4 regions of the Paenibacillus sophorae genome follow, and region 3 is predicted to be linked to each of the others. Evidence: riboswitches for the same ligand, from Rfam matches in the RefSeq annotation. Region 3 holds a riboswitch; each other region holds the start of a gene.
What was found. Region 3 has a riboswitch for cobalamin ahead of metE (5-methyltetrahydropteroyltriglutamate--homocysteine S-methyltransferase). Riboswitches for the same ligand answer to the same signal wherever they lie in the genome.
Positions count from the first base shown of each region.

Region 1 (4,212 bases), 2.8 Mb from region 3:
ACCACAGCCGTTCCCGCGAGGGAGGGCCGCTGGAGTACGACGCGCTGCTGGAGCATGTCCGCCGCAAAGCGGATGGCGATAAAGAGGCGGTGTACCGCTTTTTGGCCTGGTCGCAGGATAGTCCGCTATTTTCCATTTCCTCCAAGAAGCTTCATCCGGGCTATCGGCGGGCTATTCTGAAGTATTTTGCGGGCCATGACCGTGAAGCTTTCAAGAACCGCGATTTTCGTAAAAATTATATGGCCGCAGCCAGACCGGCTCTTCAAAGCGTCTACGGCGAAGCCCGGTCGCAGTTGGCCCCGCCGCTGGCGCGGTGGGTGCGCCGCAGCCCGTCTCGGCTGATGATCTTCGGCGCGGCCGTCATCGTTCTGGTAATTGCCGGAGTTCTGGCCGCCAGCTTACTGAAAGGCAGCGGAGACGAGGCCGCTCCGGCAGCCTCGCCGCAGCCTTCGCCTTCGCAGGGGACGGGGAACGTGAGTTATCCTGAAGCTGCCGCTTATCTTGAGTCTGGCGACGGTAAGGGCGGAAGCTCGCTGATGTTCGCCTTCGCCTCTGCTGACGCCTGCCGAGAGTTTAACCCTGCCGAGATTAAAGTGGATTCCGGAACAGGAGAAGCTGTCATATATAAAGTTGGCGGTCTGGACCATAGCTGTGGGGCTCCGGGATCCCCAGCTCCTTCGGGCACCGCGGACGCGGGGGATTCCGGCGCTGCAGGCGTTACGGGAACGGCGGTGGATGGAAACGGTGGAACGGGCGGGAATGGAACGGATGGAAATCCGGCGGACTTAGAGACCCATCCGGAAGGAACGGCATCCGGCGGAGCGTCTTCGCCGGCTTCGGCTGCTCCAACGGATTCTATGGAAGATGCGGCCGGAGCAGCCGGTTCGCCTTCACCGTCAGGAGAGCCGCTTGCCGCTTCTAGCGCGCCGGTATCCCCGGTCCCGGCCGATAATGGCCCCGCACCGTCAGGACCAGCACCTTACCAGGTGAAGGTAACGCTGGTTTCTTCTCCGGAGCTGTCTGCCGGAAGCATGATCGAGGCCGAAGACTACACGCTGGTCCTGATGGATGATCCGCGTCCGGCATCATCTCCGGCGGCTCCCATAAGCGCGAGCCCGGCGGCGGAATAACGATGAGCTTCCCGTTTATTTTTACGCTTGAATGGCTGGCAATGTATGGACAACCCCTCCGATAACCGATATGATAAAGATTGTCGAAAATTTAATATATTCTTAAAAAGGTGCGGGTCTTGAAAGCCCGCTTAAAAGGGAAGCCGGTTGGAGTCCGGCGCGGTCCCGCCACTGTATATGCGGAGCGATCCTCTGAAATCTGCCACTGTTCTCGTAGAACGGGAAGGCGAGAGGGAGCGGTGAGGCATGAGCCAGGAGACCTGCCTTTTCTAGTCAAGGCCCGGGTGTCCTTCGGGGGGTGAGGACACGCGGACATTTGCGCGCGGCTGATGCTAAGGATGATTGAAGGCATCGGTTCCGGCCCGATTTACTGAAAGACCGTCCCTCTTTGGGGCGGTCTTTTTTTGAAATATAAGACTTTATAAGCTTCACGCCTATCGTTTGGTCTTATATTTTTACGAGAAACGTACCTGCGTCTTGAAAAGACGCCGTCAGGCGTTTCTTCTTACTTGGGAGACTCCCACAAATTCAAGAGAAAGAGGTTGAGTAATGAAGAGCAGGATTTCTTCCAAAATGTTTGCGCTGGGAATGTCCTTATTGATGATTTTCTCATTGCTGGGCGTGCCGTTTGCTCCGGCTGGACGGGCTCTTGCCGAGACGGCGGCTGCCGGTTACCAGGAAGAGGGCGTAACGGATGCCTTGAACGCTGCGGACGCGGCTTCATCATCACAGTCGGTCAGCGTAACGGATGCCGTTTATTCTGCGGCGGAGTATATTCTGAAGCAGGGCGTCGCCTCGGAATGGCAGGCGATCGGCTTGGCCCAGGCCGGGTATAAAGTGCCGGATTCTTACGGGGCCGAGCTTCAGAATAGAGTAAAGAACGCAGGGGGGAATTTCTCCTCGGTAACGGATTACGCCCGAATCGCTCTGGCAGTTAAAGCAATCGGCCAGGACCCGGCGAATTTCGCCGGCAGCAACCTGATTGCGGCCATTTATAACAACGAAGGAATGTCCGGGCAAAGCCTGAACAATCCCATCTACGGCCTAATCGCACTGGATTCCGGCAGCTATATGGTGCCTTCCGATGCAAAATGGACCAGAGATAAACTGGTTCAAGAGATTCTTTCCGCACAAAATGTTGATGGAGGATTCCCTCTTAATGCAGGAGGACCAAGCGGGCCTGATACCACGGCAATGGCTTTGGCCGCCCTGTCTCCATACAAGAGTGAGTCCGCTGCTGCCACTGCGGGGGAAAGAGCCGTACAGTGGCTGTCCGCTCAGCAGAATACGACCCACGGAGGCTATGGAGACAGCAGTGAAAGCGTATCGCAGGCCATTATCGGGCTGACATCATATGGTGTTGATCCGGCCGGTTCCGGCTTCACCAAGAACGGCGGCAATCTGATCAGCCGCTTGATGAGCTTTAGGGCGGCGGACGGAAGCTTCGCCCATATGCTGGGTGAAGGAAGCAACGCTCTGGCAACGGAGCAGGCGCTGCAGGCGTTGGTCGCCTACAACCTATTCAGCAGCGGCGGCGACAGCAACCTGTATGATTTTATCGATCATCCGCCGGCTGTGCATCCGCTTGTCCATGTGAGTGTAGCCATCGAAGGGCCGACGGCGTCCTTGGGCGAGGGCAGTGTGTACGGCGGCAGCGCTTTGGATGCGTTGAACAAGCTGGCGGAAGCCAAGGGAATTGCGGTTGTCAGCAAAACAAGCCAATACGGCACCTATATTAGCGAGATAGCCGGTATCCGAGAGAAGAAGTATGGAGGCTATGACGGCTGGAACTACATCGTTCAGCGCGGTACTCAGTGGGTCAGCGGTTACAGCGCCATTAACGACTTTGCGCTTCAGGACGGGGATCGGCTCTATATTTACTACGGAGATTACAGCGTCACTCAACTGGTGGATTCCGTAACATTTTTGCCGCTTCAGCCTAAGGAAGGCAAGCCTCTTGAAGTAACGGTTAATAAAAAGACATGGGACTGGGACGGAAATCCCGTAGTCGCGGCGGCTTCCGGGGTTACCGTTTCCATCGGCGGCAAAACGGCTGTTACGAACGATCAGGGCACAGCGTCTTTTGGAACCGATCTGACGCCTGGAACCCAGACACTCCAAATTACCGGCTACCAGGACAACGCCGCGCCGACTGTCGTGCGCTACACCGGGTCTGTTACGGTTTTGCCGAAGGAAGTGCCAGTGTCTTTATCGGTAGAAGGGCCGCAGGGAACGCTCGCAGAAGGCCCGGTAGGCGCGTCCAATGCGCTTGAGGCGCTGCAAAGGCTGGCTGATGCCAATCATATTGCGCTGGATATTACGCAATCGTCATTCGGCAGCTTTATCAGCGGCATAGGCGGAATCAGCGGCGACATGAACAACTGGTGGTCGTTTGTCGTTCAGCGCGGCGGCCAGTGGATCTATCCGAGCGTCGGCATCAGCGACTTTGAGCTCAGGGCTACGGATAAGGTGCTGGTCTATTACGGAGGATACTCGACCCAGGTTGTCCAATATTTGGAACTTTCGCCTTCGCAGCCTCAGCCGGGGCAGGCTTTTACGGTAAGAGTCACTCAAGTTCAATGGGTGTGGAATAACGCAACCTTCAGTTCTGATCCTGTTACTTCACCGGCTGTCGGCGCGAAGGTAAGTGTTGGCGGACAGACGGCGGCAACGAATGACCAGGGCATCGCTTCCTTCAGCGGCCTATCGGCCGGTAGCTATACAATCGAAGTGACTGGTTATCAGGCAGGCGGTGCGCCAAGCTTGGTGCGGTATACGCAGCAGCTGGCCATTTCCGCGCCGCAGGCGGTTTCCGAGGCAACTATTTCCGTTGTTGGCGATACTGTAAAAGGAACGATTCTTCCAAGAACTTCCGTTACTCTGGGTACGGGGGATACTCCTTATAGTCTGCTTCTCCGGATGCTTGGCAGCGGCAAAGTAGGGGCACGGACAAGTTCGGGGGGCGTATACGTCTATTCGATTGACGGTCTGGCCGAATTTGACCGGGGCGCCGAGAGTGGATGGAAGTATTTTGTCAATGGAAGCGAACCGTCAGTCAGCGCCGATAATTATGTGCTTCAGG
Region 1 is NZ_CP076607.1:1,719,795-1,724,006, forward strand. It holds gene KP014_RS08050 (GAP1-N2 domain-containing protein) at 1-1,130, shown strand, start outside; cobalamin riboswitch at 1,222-1,412, shown strand; gene KP014_RS08055 (S-layer homology domain-containing protein) at 1,680-4,212, shown strand, end outside.
Region 1: another riboswitch for cobalamin. It lies ahead of KP014_RS08055 (S-layer homology domain-containing protein); the one in region 3 lies ahead of metE (5-methyltetrahydropteroyltriglutamate--homocysteine S-methyltransferase).

Region 2 (4,212 bases), 2.1 Mb from region 3:
TTTCCGGCGGCAGATGGGGCGGACGGGTTCGCGGCGGCAGACGGGGCGGAACCCGCGTAGCCCCCGGAGACGATGCCTTTGGCCTCGAGGATTTGCAGCGCCTCCATAGCCGCTTCAAGAGGGCTGAACGAACCCGCACTGTATGAGGCGGGTGCCGGGAAATCAGGCTGGACGGACCCTGCTTCACCGCTCTCTCCGGCCTGTTCCTTCGCCCCCAGAGACCACGGCTCCGCCGCTACTTGAAGACGCTCGCTGGGTCTTAGTCTCTGCTCTTCCGAGTCCAACGTATATTTCCGCTGGTAGCCTCTCGGCGTAATCATTAAGCCGTCATATACCACCGTCGAGGAGTTACCGATAATAACCGTGGTGAGCATCCCTATTTCATACTCCAGCATGTCTGCGAGCGTGGTAAGCACCACCTGCTGCCGGTCCCGGTAAGCGCTCTTCACCAGGCCTACCGGCGTATCCGGGGAACGGTACCCCAGCAAAATCCGCTGAGTCTCGGCGATCTGCCGGGTACGTCTCCCGCTTCTCGGATTATAAAGAGCGATGACAAAATCCGCCGCAGCCGCCGCTTCCACACGTTTGGCGATGGTGTCCCAGGGGGTTAAATGATCGCTCAGGCTGATCGTACAGGCATCATGCATAATTGGCGCCCCTAGGAGCGCGGCACAGGAGTTGATCGAGGATATTCCGGGAATAACCTCTACTTCCACTCCTTCATCAGCATTCCATTTCTTTTCCATCAACACTTCATAGATTAGCCCGGCCATTCCGTATACCCCAGCGTCGCCGCTGGAAATAACCGCAACCGTCCTACCCATATACGCCTGCCGTACAGCTTCCTGGGCACGGCTTACTTCTTCCGTCATGCCCGTTCTTACGATCTCCTGTGTGGTCAGAAGGCCCCGGATCAAGTCCACATAAGTGTTATAGCCAATAATGACTTCACTTTCCTCGATAGCCCTGCGGGCACGATCCGTAATATGTTCAAAAGCACCCGGGCCAAACCCGATCACCAACAGTTTGCCTCTCTTCTGTTCCATTGTGCTGCCTCCTCTGTATGAAACAACTATCCTATCCCCGTAACGCCAAGCTTTCCTTAGAGGAAGCCGGGTTCGTAGACTCACTGAACCGCAAAACCGAATTCATCTTCTTCGGGGGCCGGACTCGGGATGCCGAGATCTTCAAATGTGGCCATCTTCGCAACCAATTGGAGGGCCGATTCGATTACAGGCAGGGCGAGTGCGGCTCCTGTCCCTTCTCCAAGGCGCATGTCCAGATACAGCACAGGCTTCAGCCCAAGCTCATCCAGAACGATCCGGTGCGCCGGTTCAACGGACAAATGGGAAGCGAATAAGTAATCCTGGCAGCGTGGTTCGATCCGGCAGGCAGCCAGCGCCGCAGCCCCTGTAATCACCCCGTCAATAACCACCGGAACCCTGCGTGCCGCCGCTCCCAATATCACACCCACCAGCCCGGCGATTTCGAGTCCCCCTACCTTGGCAAGCACGTCGACAGCGTCACCCGGATTAGGCCGGTTGACCTGTATCGCCTGTTCGATCACCTTCGTTTTGGCGGCTAACGCTTCGTCGTTGATACCCGATCCCTTTCCGGTGATCTGTTCTACCGGATGGTTAGTGAACACTGCCGTCATGGCGCTGCTCGGAGTCGTGTTGCCGATGCCCATTTCCCCTAAACCGATCACTTCGATCCCTTTATCAGCAAGCTCGTAAGCCGTATCAATCCCAACATGAAGCGCGGCAACCGCTTCTTCCTTGGTCATTGCCGGTCCTTTGGCCATATTGGCCGTTCCCGGGCGAACTTTCCGCTGCACTACACCTTCCGGCAGGTCTGTCAGCAAAGTCCCGATATCGACAACGTGAACCTCCGCCCCCGCTTGATGTGCGAGCACATTAACAGCAGCGCCTTGGCGAATAAAATTCGCCATCATCAGCCCCGTAACTTCCTGCGGATAGGCGCTGACGCCTTCCTGAACGACCCCATGATCGCCGCACATCACGATAATCGCTTTATTGTCCACACTCGGCTCCACGCTGCCCGTTATACCGGCAAGCCTTACAGCGATCTCCTCCAGACGGCCAAGACTTCCCAAGGGTTTGGTTAAGTTGTTAACGCGTCTTCTCATTTGATGCATCGATACAATATTCAGCCGTTCAATCCGATTGACCACCTGCAATAATTTTTCCACGTAAATCACAATCCCCTCTATCATCTATTAGAGACGTATGTAACAACAATTTGAGAAACAAAAAAAGCACTCCCTACACAAAAAGAGCGTAGAAGTGCCGTTAATCGCCGAAATACAAGCGTGCTCCCCCTTCCTATCCTCGTAGGTCAGTCGTGCTGTTGAAAAAGGCAGGTCTCCTGACTTGTGGATCGGACGCAAAAACCGAGATCATAATGACCCGGTTGCTTAAAGCCTTCCCGTTTGACACAGTGGCTTAAGCCTGCTCTCCATTTACAGTGGCGGGACCGCGACGGATTTTCACCGTTCTTCCCTTTTAAGAAACGCCTCAGCGTTTCACCTTTTCACTCATATGCTGTTGTAGACAAGATATGCTTACAATACGCCTATTATAACTTGAGATTTAAAGAGAAGTCTAGCTTCGTGCCATCCCCGGTTGGGATGAGCTCAACCGTTGTGATCGAAACGGAGATGCACTTGCCGCCCGAATCAAAGTGTAGGTATAGACAATGCGCTCTTCCGATACTTTTTTATTGCGAGGGTGCTCGGCCCTATCACCCCTCTTTCACAAGTAATCCCAATAAGCTAAAACTTGCCGGCTCCGCCGTTCCTAGTTCCTCCGTTTTTGCATGATCAATCGCGGATACTACCTTGGTAAAGGTCTCAATCTGCTCATACATCAGGTCTAAATCTATTTTTTCAATATATCCATTGCCTCCTACCACACAAAGGTAATCGGGTCCTGGCACAAGGGATATCGTTGGGATGTTCGCTTCGTAAAGAGGCTGGCCTTCTCCAAAATAAAATTTGCCTTTGGGCTTCGAGGTGATGGTTCGGACTTTTGTGCGTCCTTGAATGGCGTTCAGATAGATCCTGTCCATGGCCGGATTGCCATCCCAAACGCTCGATTGTAATTCCAGCTACTGCTTTCTTATTAGTTCCTTCTCCTTCGATTGCGCCACTCTTTAGGAATTTGTGAAAAGTATTTAGCCATAGCGAGCAGGGCAATTCCCCCATTTTCCTCACAAGTATTCGGACCGTCCGTGTGGGTGTTTAAAATGATCGTCTCGTCATCATTCATGCCAGGCAGCACAGCGTATATCGTATCACTCCCTGCTGTATGATCAACCTCTGCATGCAAAGCTTCCGTTCTCCTGTAGCACGGACAATCCCCAGCTTCTGGCTTGCTGAATTTCAACTCTCCACAGATCTCCGGATTCCACAAGAATCAAACACTGTGCTCCTCTTGACCGCTAACATATTACATGTTATGTTTTTTGTAATTTGTAATATAAAAATAGGGCTTTCCGCCTAATTCAATGGAAATGGGGTGAATCACGATGCCGAAAACTGGATTAACTTCTGAAGAAATCAAAGAAAAGGCTTTGCAAATCACAGAAGAAAAGATTCGTTATTATGGATTCGATAAGTTCCGCTTAACGGATATCGCCAAGGAGCTGAAAGTAAGCCATGCCGCTCTCTACAATCATTTTCCCGACAAAGCGGCTCTGCTTGACGCCATTTCCGAACGTTGGCTAGCCCGGATGGACAACACGCTGGAACTCATAACCCAGCAAGAACGATCCCCGCGCCGGTTGATTATCGAATGGTTCCTGAAATATCACGAACTGAAAAAAGAGAAGGTTCTAAAAGATCCTGAGCTTTACAAATCGTTCAATATGGCAGCGGAGCTGCTGAAGCCTTTTATTGTACAGCATTTGCATAACGTAAATGAGCAGCTTGTGGCGCTGGTTCAAAAAGCGATAGCTGCCGGAGAAATCCGCGGAGAACCGGAAAACGTGGCTGTACTCCTGCTGGAAGCCACCACCTCCTTCCACCATCCGCGGATGGTGCTGGATCATAAAGATGAACAGCGGGAGATGCTGCTGCAAAAGGTAGTCGAAGTATTGCTGGACGGGTTCCAATGAGTATAGTGTGAGGAGAGAGATTTTGTGAAGATCGTCAACAAATTACTGCTGATCACGATAGTGCCGATTATCCTG
Region 2 is NZ_CP076607.1:2,682,961-2,687,172, reverse strand. It holds gene cobJ (precorrin-3B C(17)-methyltransferase) at 1-1,046, opposite strand, end outside; gene cobT (nicotinate-nucleotide--dimethylbenzimidazole phosphoribosyltransferase) at 1,127-2,212, opposite strand; cobalamin riboswitch at 2,362-2,568, opposite strand; gene KP014_RS12635 (hypothetical protein) at 2,764-3,090, opposite strand; gene KP014_RS12630 (hypothetical protein) at 3,144-3,350, opposite strand; gene KP014_RS12625 (TetR/AcrR family transcriptional regulator) at 3,550-4,137, shown strand; gene KP014_RS12620 (methyl-accepting chemotaxis protein) at 4,162-4,212, shown strand, end outside.
Region 2: another riboswitch for cobalamin. It lies ahead of cobT (nicotinate-nucleotide--dimethylbenzimidazole phosphoribosyltransferase); the one in region 3 lies ahead of metE (5-methyltetrahydropteroyltriglutamate--homocysteine S-methyltransferase).

Region 3 (4,212 bases):
GGGAGGCGTCCGTTTCTTGTTATTCAATGAGATCGGCCGCGAAAGTCCATATCGGATAATGCCTGCTGGACATCCTGAATGAACTCCTGCGTTTCCGTGTATGGATTCGATTCCTCGTTAAGCAGTCTCAGCAGTATGTGCCGCACCCCCGCCGTAAGCTCCAGCTCTTCTGACCAGCTGCGCTCGCCGCCGCCCGGCGTGGGGGTAAACCCTGAATACAGCATAAAGAGCATAAGATGTCCGATGTCGTGCAAATCCGATTGTTTGGACGCGGGCATGCGCTTCGGCAGTCCGTCTTTATCCCGCTCCGCTTCGCCGTCATTACTCGGGCTTTCGTCCCCGATCCGGCGGGCCAGACCGAAATCGATCAAATAGATATCATCCCCCCGGAGTATGATGTTGGGAATGCGTAAATCAAGGTGCACGAAGCCGCGTTCATGCACATGGTTTACCCGTTCCATCAAGCTCAAGACGAAGCGCAGGGTGTCTTTTTCCCCAAATATGCATCCCTGCTCGAAAATCAGCTGCTCCAATGTATAACCTTCAATATAATCGGTAACCAGCCAAGCAGAACCCATCTCCTCAAAATAATCTCTGCAGGCCGGGATATAGGGATGATCCAGCTGCATAAGGATATCCCGTTCCCGCTTCAGCATCTGCTTTCCAGTATCCCGCTTGCTCGGTTTGGCCTGCTTGACGGCCACCTGGCGTCTCTCCAGTTTATCCAGGCAGCGGTAAGCCAGCCCGTAGCTTCCCATGCCGATCCGCGAGAGCACCTCGTAACGCTGTCCGATCAGCTCCCCTTTCTCCCTGGGGTAATCCCTCCAGGCAGATATGAATGCGCGCAGGCGTGCAAGCAATGGACATCCTCCCAACATTATTCCGTCATGTGTAATCTATTCCTTCATTATTGCATATTTACCTGGGGCATTCGCAAGTCTGGAAGTCAGATGACAAGAGAGTGCGTTAGAGTTTCTTGCTTGAAAAATAGGGCTGCAAGTTTCAGAAATTACGTCCGGTGTTTAAGCAACAGTATAAAGAAAAAATATTGAAATCTAATCATTGAGGAGGCGTAAGCTTGGATCTGCTAGCCATTATTAAAGCCATCGTACTTGGTCTGGTTGAAGGCCTGACCGAATTCGCCCCAGTATCCTCTACAGGGCATATGATTATTGTCGATGATATGTGGTTGAAATCGCAGGAATTTCTCGGAAAATACACGGCTAATACATTTAAAGTCGTGATCCAGCTCGGTTCAATCCTTGCGGTTGTCGTCATTTTCAGGAATCGCTTTATTGATTTGCTCGGACTGAAACGCTTCAGCCGCGGCTCGCTTGAACCGGTCCCGGACGGCCAGCCGGCGCAGATAGAGACCGGGGGCCGTCTGAAGCTTGGGCAGGTTATTGCAGGTCTAATTCCAGCCGGTCTGCTAGGAATGTTATTCGAAGATTATATTGATGAATATTTGTTCTCGACATCAACTGTGCTGATCGGTCTTGTAATTGGCGCCGTATTTATGATCTGCGCGGATTTATTTGCTCCGAAGCGCGTCAGGACGCAGAGTGTTGACCAGATTACATACAGGCAAGCGCTTGCGGTGGGCTTGATCCAGTGTTTCTCTCTCTGGCCCGGCTTCTCCCGCTCCGGCTCGACGATTTCGGGAGGCGTCCTTCTTGGCCTGAGCCACCGGGCCGCCGCTGACTTCACCTTTATTATGGCCGTGCCGATCATGGCCGGCGCAAGCCTGATCTCGCTTTACAAGAACTGGCAGTATTTTACGCTGGATGCGTTGCCGTTCTTTATCGCCGGATTTATCAGCGCCTTCGTATTCGCGCTGCTGTCGATGCGGTTCTTTCTGAAGCTGATCAACCGGATCAAGCTGCTGCCGTTCGCAATCTACCGCATCGTGCTGGCCGCCCTGGTCTATATTATTTTCTTTTAACCGGTTATCAGGTATCGATATAACCAGAACCCCTGTCTCCTATTGCGGGCCGCAGGGTCTTGCCGTAACATAAAAGTTGTACTCATCAACCATTCACTAAATAACGGAAACAGGTGCTTGCCGGAATAGAGAGTTCCGGAGCTTAAAAGGGAAGCTCGGTGCAAAGCCGACGCGGTCCCGCCACTGTAACGGAAGAGTCTTTCGGCCCTTTATGCCACTGTCAGCCCAGCGCTGACGGGAAGGCCGCTGATGACGATGACGCCGCAGCCAGGAGACCTGCCTGTTTCGACGCACTGCTGAACCTACGGGAGATAGGGAGGTGTTGGATCGCAAACGTGATATTAACGTAGGCGTCTTTCCTCTTGCGCTTTTAAGGAAGGACGCCTTTTTGTTGGATCGTTTATGGGAAAAAGGAAGCGGGCCTTCCGAGGTGGATAAGATATTACTTCCTTAAACAACGGAATATGATGTTTTGTGAAAGATTACAGTAGGATAAGTCGAATAGGAGGAGCATGGAAATGACAACTCAAGTAAAAATAAGCAATCTCGGATATCCAAGAATCGGCGCGAACCGGGAATGGAAAAAAGCGCTGGAGGCTTACTGGGCGGGACGAACCCAGGAGGAACAGCTGCGGGCGGAAATGGACCGCATTCAGCTGGATAATCTGCGCAAGCAGCAGGAGGCGGGCATCGATCTGATTCCTGTCGGGGATTTCACGTATTACGATCATGTGCTGGATACGGCAGTCATGTTCGGTATTGTGCCGCCCAGGTACCGGTATGAAGATGGACCTGCCGGACTGGATTTGTATTTTGCGATGGCACGGGGTAATTCCCGGGCGGCGGCATGCGAAATGACGAAATGGTTCAATACGAATTACCATTACATCGTGCCGGAGATTGGGGATCTTACACCTGTTCTAACAGAGAACAAACCGCTTGCCGCATACCGGTTCGCTAAAAAGCAGGCAGGCATTGACGGCAAGCCCGTGGTCATTGGACTCTATACATTCCTGAAACTGTCCAAGGGCTTTGCCCTATCGGAAATCCGCAGTTTGGCCCAGCGCTTTCTGCCGGTCTATGTGCAGCTGTTGCAGGAGCTGGAGCGGGAGGGGGCGGCTTGGGTTCAAATAGATGAACCTGCTGTGGTGACCGGACTGCGGGAAGAGGATATTGAGCTTCTAAGCGATATTTATAGCGAGCTTCATTCCGCTGTTCCGGGTCTTTCCATTATGCTGCAGACATACTTTGAGTCCGCCGAGCCGCTTGAAGCCCTGCTTAAACTGCCGGTGCAGGGAATCGGACTCGATTTTGTACACGACAGCGGGGCCAATCTGGAAGCGATTGAGCGCCTGAGCTGGCCGGGGGATAAGACGCTTGGAGCCGGAGTGATCGACGGGCGCGGGATTTGGCGCTGCGACCCGGACGATAAGCTGGCGCTGGCTCAGCGCCTGGCTGCCCTTGTCCCGGAGGGCAAGCTGATTTTGCAGCCATCCAGCAGCCTGCTGCATGTGCCTGTGACGGTGCGCAGCGAGGAGAAGCTGAAGCAGGAGGTGCGGAACGCGCTGGCCTTTGCCGATGAGAAGCTGGCAGAGCTTGCGCTGCTGAAACGGGCGCTGCTTGAAGGCCGTGACGCCGCCGGGGCTTCGTTAGCCGAGACGCAGGCTGCGCTGGCCGCCTTCCGCAAACTGCCCGAGCGCAGCCGCGCGGACGTGGCAGAGCTTGAACGCGGCTTGACGGAGCTGCCTGACCGGCGGAGTCCGGCCTATGCCGAGCGGGCGAAGCGCCAGCAGGACAAGTGGCGTCTGCCGTTGCTGCCGACAACGACAATCGGCAGCTTTCCGCAGACGCCGGAAGTCCGGCAGGCGCGGCTGAAATGGCGCAAGGGCGAGTTGAGCCAGGAAGTCTATGACGACTTTATCCACCGGCAAATTGTGGACGCCATCGCTCTTCAGGAGAACATCGGTCTGGATGTTCTGGTGCACGGCGAATTTGAACGGACAGATATGGTGGAGTTCTTCGGGGAGAAGCTGGATGGATTTCTGTTCACGCAGAATGGCTGGGTGCAATCCTACGGTTCCCGCTGCGTCAAGCCGCCGGTCATTTACGCCGATGTCGCTTTCACCGAACCGATGACCGTCAAGGAAAGCGTTTATGCGCAATCTTTGACGAAGCTTCCGGTAAAGGGCATGCTGACCGGGCCGGTCACGATTCTGAACTGGTCATTCGTTCGCGACGATCTAAGCCGGGAGCGGGTAGCGAACCAGATT
Region 3 is NZ_CP076607.1:4,804,460-4,808,671, reverse strand. It holds gene KP014_RS23320 (serine/threonine protein kinase) at 24-860, opposite strand; gene KP014_RS23315 (undecaprenyl-diphosphate phosphatase) at 1,079-1,942, shown strand; cobalamin riboswitch at 2,037-2,240, shown strand; gene metE (5-methyltetrahydropteroyltriglutamate--homocysteine S-methyltransferase) at 2,461-4,212, shown strand, end outside.

Region 4 (4,212 bases), 1.2 Mb from region 3:
GATGACATTCTTCATTTTCTTCGCCTTGGGCCTGCTGGCAATACTGTTCGTAAAGAAATACCTGCCGGAGACCAAAGGAAAATCACTGGAAGAAGTGGAGCAATATTTCCGCAGCCTTGATGACACACAAATAGCTGCACAGCAAAAAAGCAAAAAGCCAAGCATAAGCTTGAAACAACCGGTATCCCGTTGACAGAACAGCGGTGGAAATAACAAATTAAAAAAATAGAAGTTGACAAATTAATATCCTGAGGTTAATATTCAAGACACCGTGATAACCGAGTAAATAAATTGGAATTAAACGGGCTGTCGAATAATGTTGACCGGAACTTCGGAGACGTCATTCCATGAATCTATGGAATACGTCTCTTTTTTTCGGGTGGTAGAGACTAGGAGGGTGAGAACACATGGGCTGCGGGGGCTTAACACTGGAACATCGGCATATAGGCGTGATGTGGAAGACGGTTTCGGAGGACTGCAACCTGGCCTGTGATTACTGCTACTACAGTACATGTGGCGGCAAGCCGGGACCCAAGATCAACCGGATTGATTCCGCCATTCTGGAAAAATTCATTAAAGAATATATGGCCCGGTCACGGGGAGCGGCTTCCTTTGCCTGGCAGGGAGGGGAGCCGCTGCTCGCGGGTCTGGATTTCTTTGAGGAGGTTGTATCGCTTCAGGCTCGTTATGCTCCGAAAGGGACAAGCATCGGCAATTCCATTCAGACGAACGGGACGTTGATTAACGACCGCTGGGCGGCTTTTTTTAAAAAATACAATTTTCTGGTCGGCGTAAGTCTGGACGGTCCTGAAGCTATTCATGACGCGCGGCGGGTGGACTCGCGCGGGCAGGGCAGCTTTCACCGGGTAATGAAGGGGATCGAGCAATTACGGCGGCATAACGTGGATTTCAATATATTGTCCGTCATTCACAAAGGCAATGTAGGTAATGCTGCCGAGATCATGGCTTTCTTTGAACAGGAAGGCTTCAGCTACGTCCAGTTCATTCCTTGCATGGATTTCCGGTCGCAGGAGCCGGACAAGCCGGGTGTTTACGATATTACGCCTGCGGAATACGGCCGATTTTTGCGTGAAGCCTTCGATTATTGGTATAACGGAGGGAATCCGCGGGTTTCCGTGCGTTTTTTTGACAACATGCTGGCCGGTTATACGAATCGGGAGGCAGAGCTGTGCATTCATCGAGCCGAGTGCCCGACCACGATTATTCTAGAGCAGAACGGAGACGCCTATCCGTGCGACTTTTACATTTCTCCTGAATGGAAAATCGGCAACGTGGCAACACACTCCATTGAAGACATTTTGAAGCATCCGTTGTACAATCGATTTCTTGGGATGAAGCCTACGCTGCCGGAGGGATGCCGGAGCTGCGAATGGAAACGTCTCTGTCATGGCGGTTGCCCGCGCAACCGGGAATGGGGAGCGGAGCTAGAGGCCAAGGGCAGAGATTATTTTTGCGCCAGCTATAAGGAGATTTATGCATATGCAGACGAGCGGATGAAGCAGCTTGGAGACAGCGTCAGAAGCAACCTGTTCTGCCAAAACGTGCAGATTTACTTAAAAGGAAAGCTCCCAGACCGCAACGATCCTTGCGCCTGCGGCAGCGGCAAGAAATATAAGCAGTGCTGCTTGGGACTGGTCACAGTCTGATTTTAGAATTAAAATCAGATTAATTTCATATATTGCAACCAGGTGCCCTTGCGAGATCAAGGGGTAACAGGGAATCGGGTGAAAATCCCGAGCGGTCCCGCCGCTGTAACCGAGGAGCCTCCTTCTTTTATGTCACTCAGCAGCAAGTCTGGGGAAGACAGAAGGCAGGCAATGATACGGAAGCCAGAAGACCTACCTGGATGTGCACACCAATCATGCCTTCGGAGAAAAGGAGTGGTGACGAAACATGAACTCGCATTTTAGCTCTGCTAAACATGTCGTTTATAAACGTTCCCATTGGTAAGTCCCGAATCTGCAAAGGTTGCCCCGGGGCTTTTTTTGTGTGAAAAAATAGGATTAAGAAAGAGGGAATCATCAATGTCAACGATATCGCTTATACTTCTTGTTTTTGTGCTGGGTCTACGTCATGGACTGGATGCGGATCATTTAGCTTTTATTGATGGACAAACCCGTTACAATTGGCGGATGGGCAGCCCGATCGCCCGCTTTGTAGGTACACTGTTTTCATTTGGTCATGGAGCAGTCGTGGCTGGTATGGCGACAATTCTCGGAATGTTTACCCAAAATTTTAGATTTCCTGAGTACTTTGATACCTTTGCAACCTGGGTATCAATCATATCCCTATTTATCATTGGAACCATAAATATTATTAATCTAATGCGTTCCAAATTTAAAAATGAGGAATTTAAACTTAAGGGGATTAAAGGGAAGTTTATTTCGAATGTTGCGCGGGGAACAACAAATCCATTTTTAATTATTTTAGTAGGAGGGATCTTCGCACTGGCTGCCGAGACCATTAGTCAAACGTCTGTTTGGGCACTAGCAGCCGCCGGCAATTCATTCACATACATGCCTCTAATTCTGGGACTTATTTTTATGCTTGGAATGATGATTACCGATACCATCGATTCTCTAATTACGTTCAGAATGATGAACCAATCAAGCAGTTTGGGGCAATCGGCTTCAAGAATCATTGGATGGGTGATTGTTGCGCTCGCTTATGGTGTTTCTTTCTATCAGGCATTCACTTACTTTAATCCTTGGGCAGAACTTGATTTCGAAATCGTAGGGATTATTATTTTCTTATTCTTACTTCTTTGCTTTGTCCTTGTTAATGTGCGAGCGAAGTTAAAGACAGTCCGTTGATGAATCCACTTATTTATTTTGCAAGGTTTGACGCTTCGCGGCTATTTGAGTACCATCAATAATGAATTTCGATATCGATAATCAACGAGTGACCGCATGGCCAAAAGGAGAGGGCGACGATGTTCCGGTTAAAGGGAGTAAAAGCCAGAGGGGTTCTGTCCATCACAGACTTAACGATACCTGCAAAGAGAATAACCTGCATTGTAGGTGAGAGCGGCAGCGGAAAGACAACCTTGCTTCGGTTGTTGAACCAGTTGGACAGCCCGGATGAAGGCGAGATTTGGCTGGGTCAACATCTTTCGAGTGAAATGGACCCCACCCAGTGGAGGAGAGGTGCGGTGATGGTGCCGCAAGCCACGATCACGTTCAAAGGGACGATAAGAGATAACCTGCAGATCGGTTTGTCTTTTGCCGGTAAGCCTGAAGCATCCAATGAACAATTGGAGGAGGCGCTTCATCTCGCCAGTCTGGAGAAAGATATGGAACAAAATGCGGAGGATCTCTCAGGCGGGGAAAAGCAGCGTTTAGCCCTTGCAAGGGCTATTGTGATGAATCCGATGGCGCTCCTTCTGGATGAACCGACTTCAGCACTGGATGAAGACACTGCGGATACGGTAATGCAGAGATTGACCACATTCATTCGTGAAAACGGCAAGACACTCGTCATGATTACGCATTCCCGTTACATTGCCGATACATACGCCGATTTTGTTATTGAAATGAAAAATGGAGTGCCGCAGGGGAACGGGAGGGATGTTGAGTGAACGGAACGATTGATTTATTATTTTGGCAGCTGGCCGCAGCCTATTTGTTCGTGATTCTTCTGATTGTAATCGTCAGAATTAAAGGTATCCCGCGTGAAAAGGAGATATTGATCGCAACAGCTCGAATGACCCTTCAGCTCATTCTGGTCGGGTACCTGCTGGTATACGTATTTGGGCACGCTCATCCGGTGTATACCTTGCTGCTTGTGGCTGTTATGCTTGTGTTTTCTATCCGGACGATTAATAAACGGGCAAAAGGAAAACTGTCCAAAGCCATGAAACGAAGCATTGCATTTTCGATGACTTCCGGGATTTTGGTCAGCCTTCTCTATTTTATTTTCATCGTCTTGCAGCTGGCGCCCTGGTACGAACCAAGGTATGTCATTCCAATAGCTGGGATGATTGTTGGCAATTCGATGACAGGGATCGCGTTAGGCGTGAATTCCCTGACCGAAGGCATGCACGGCCAAAAAGATAAAGTGGAGGCGGCGCTCATGCTTGGGGCAACACCGAAAATGGCCGCGCGGGAAATTGTCAACCAGGCATTCGATTCCGCTATGCTGCCCACCATTAATTCGATGGTCGGTATGGGTATCGTGTTCTTACCTGGAATG
Region 4 is NZ_CP076607.1:3,625,864-3,630,075, forward strand. It holds gene KP014_RS17120 (sugar porter family MFS transporter) at 1-193, shown strand, start outside; gene KP014_RS17125 (anaerobic sulfatase maturase) at 408-1,667, shown strand; cobalamin riboswitch at 1,693-1,881, shown strand; gene KP014_RS17130 (HoxN/HupN/NixA family nickel/cobalt transporter) at 2,046-2,834, shown strand; gene KP014_RS17135 (ABC transporter ATP-binding protein) at 2,954-3,598, shown strand; gene KP014_RS17140 (ABC transporter permease) at 3,595-4,212, shown strand, end outside.
Region 4: another riboswitch for cobalamin. It lies ahead of KP014_RS17130 (HoxN/HupN/NixA family nickel/cobalt transporter); the one in region 3 lies ahead of metE (5-methyltetrahydropteroyltriglutamate--homocysteine S-methyltransferase).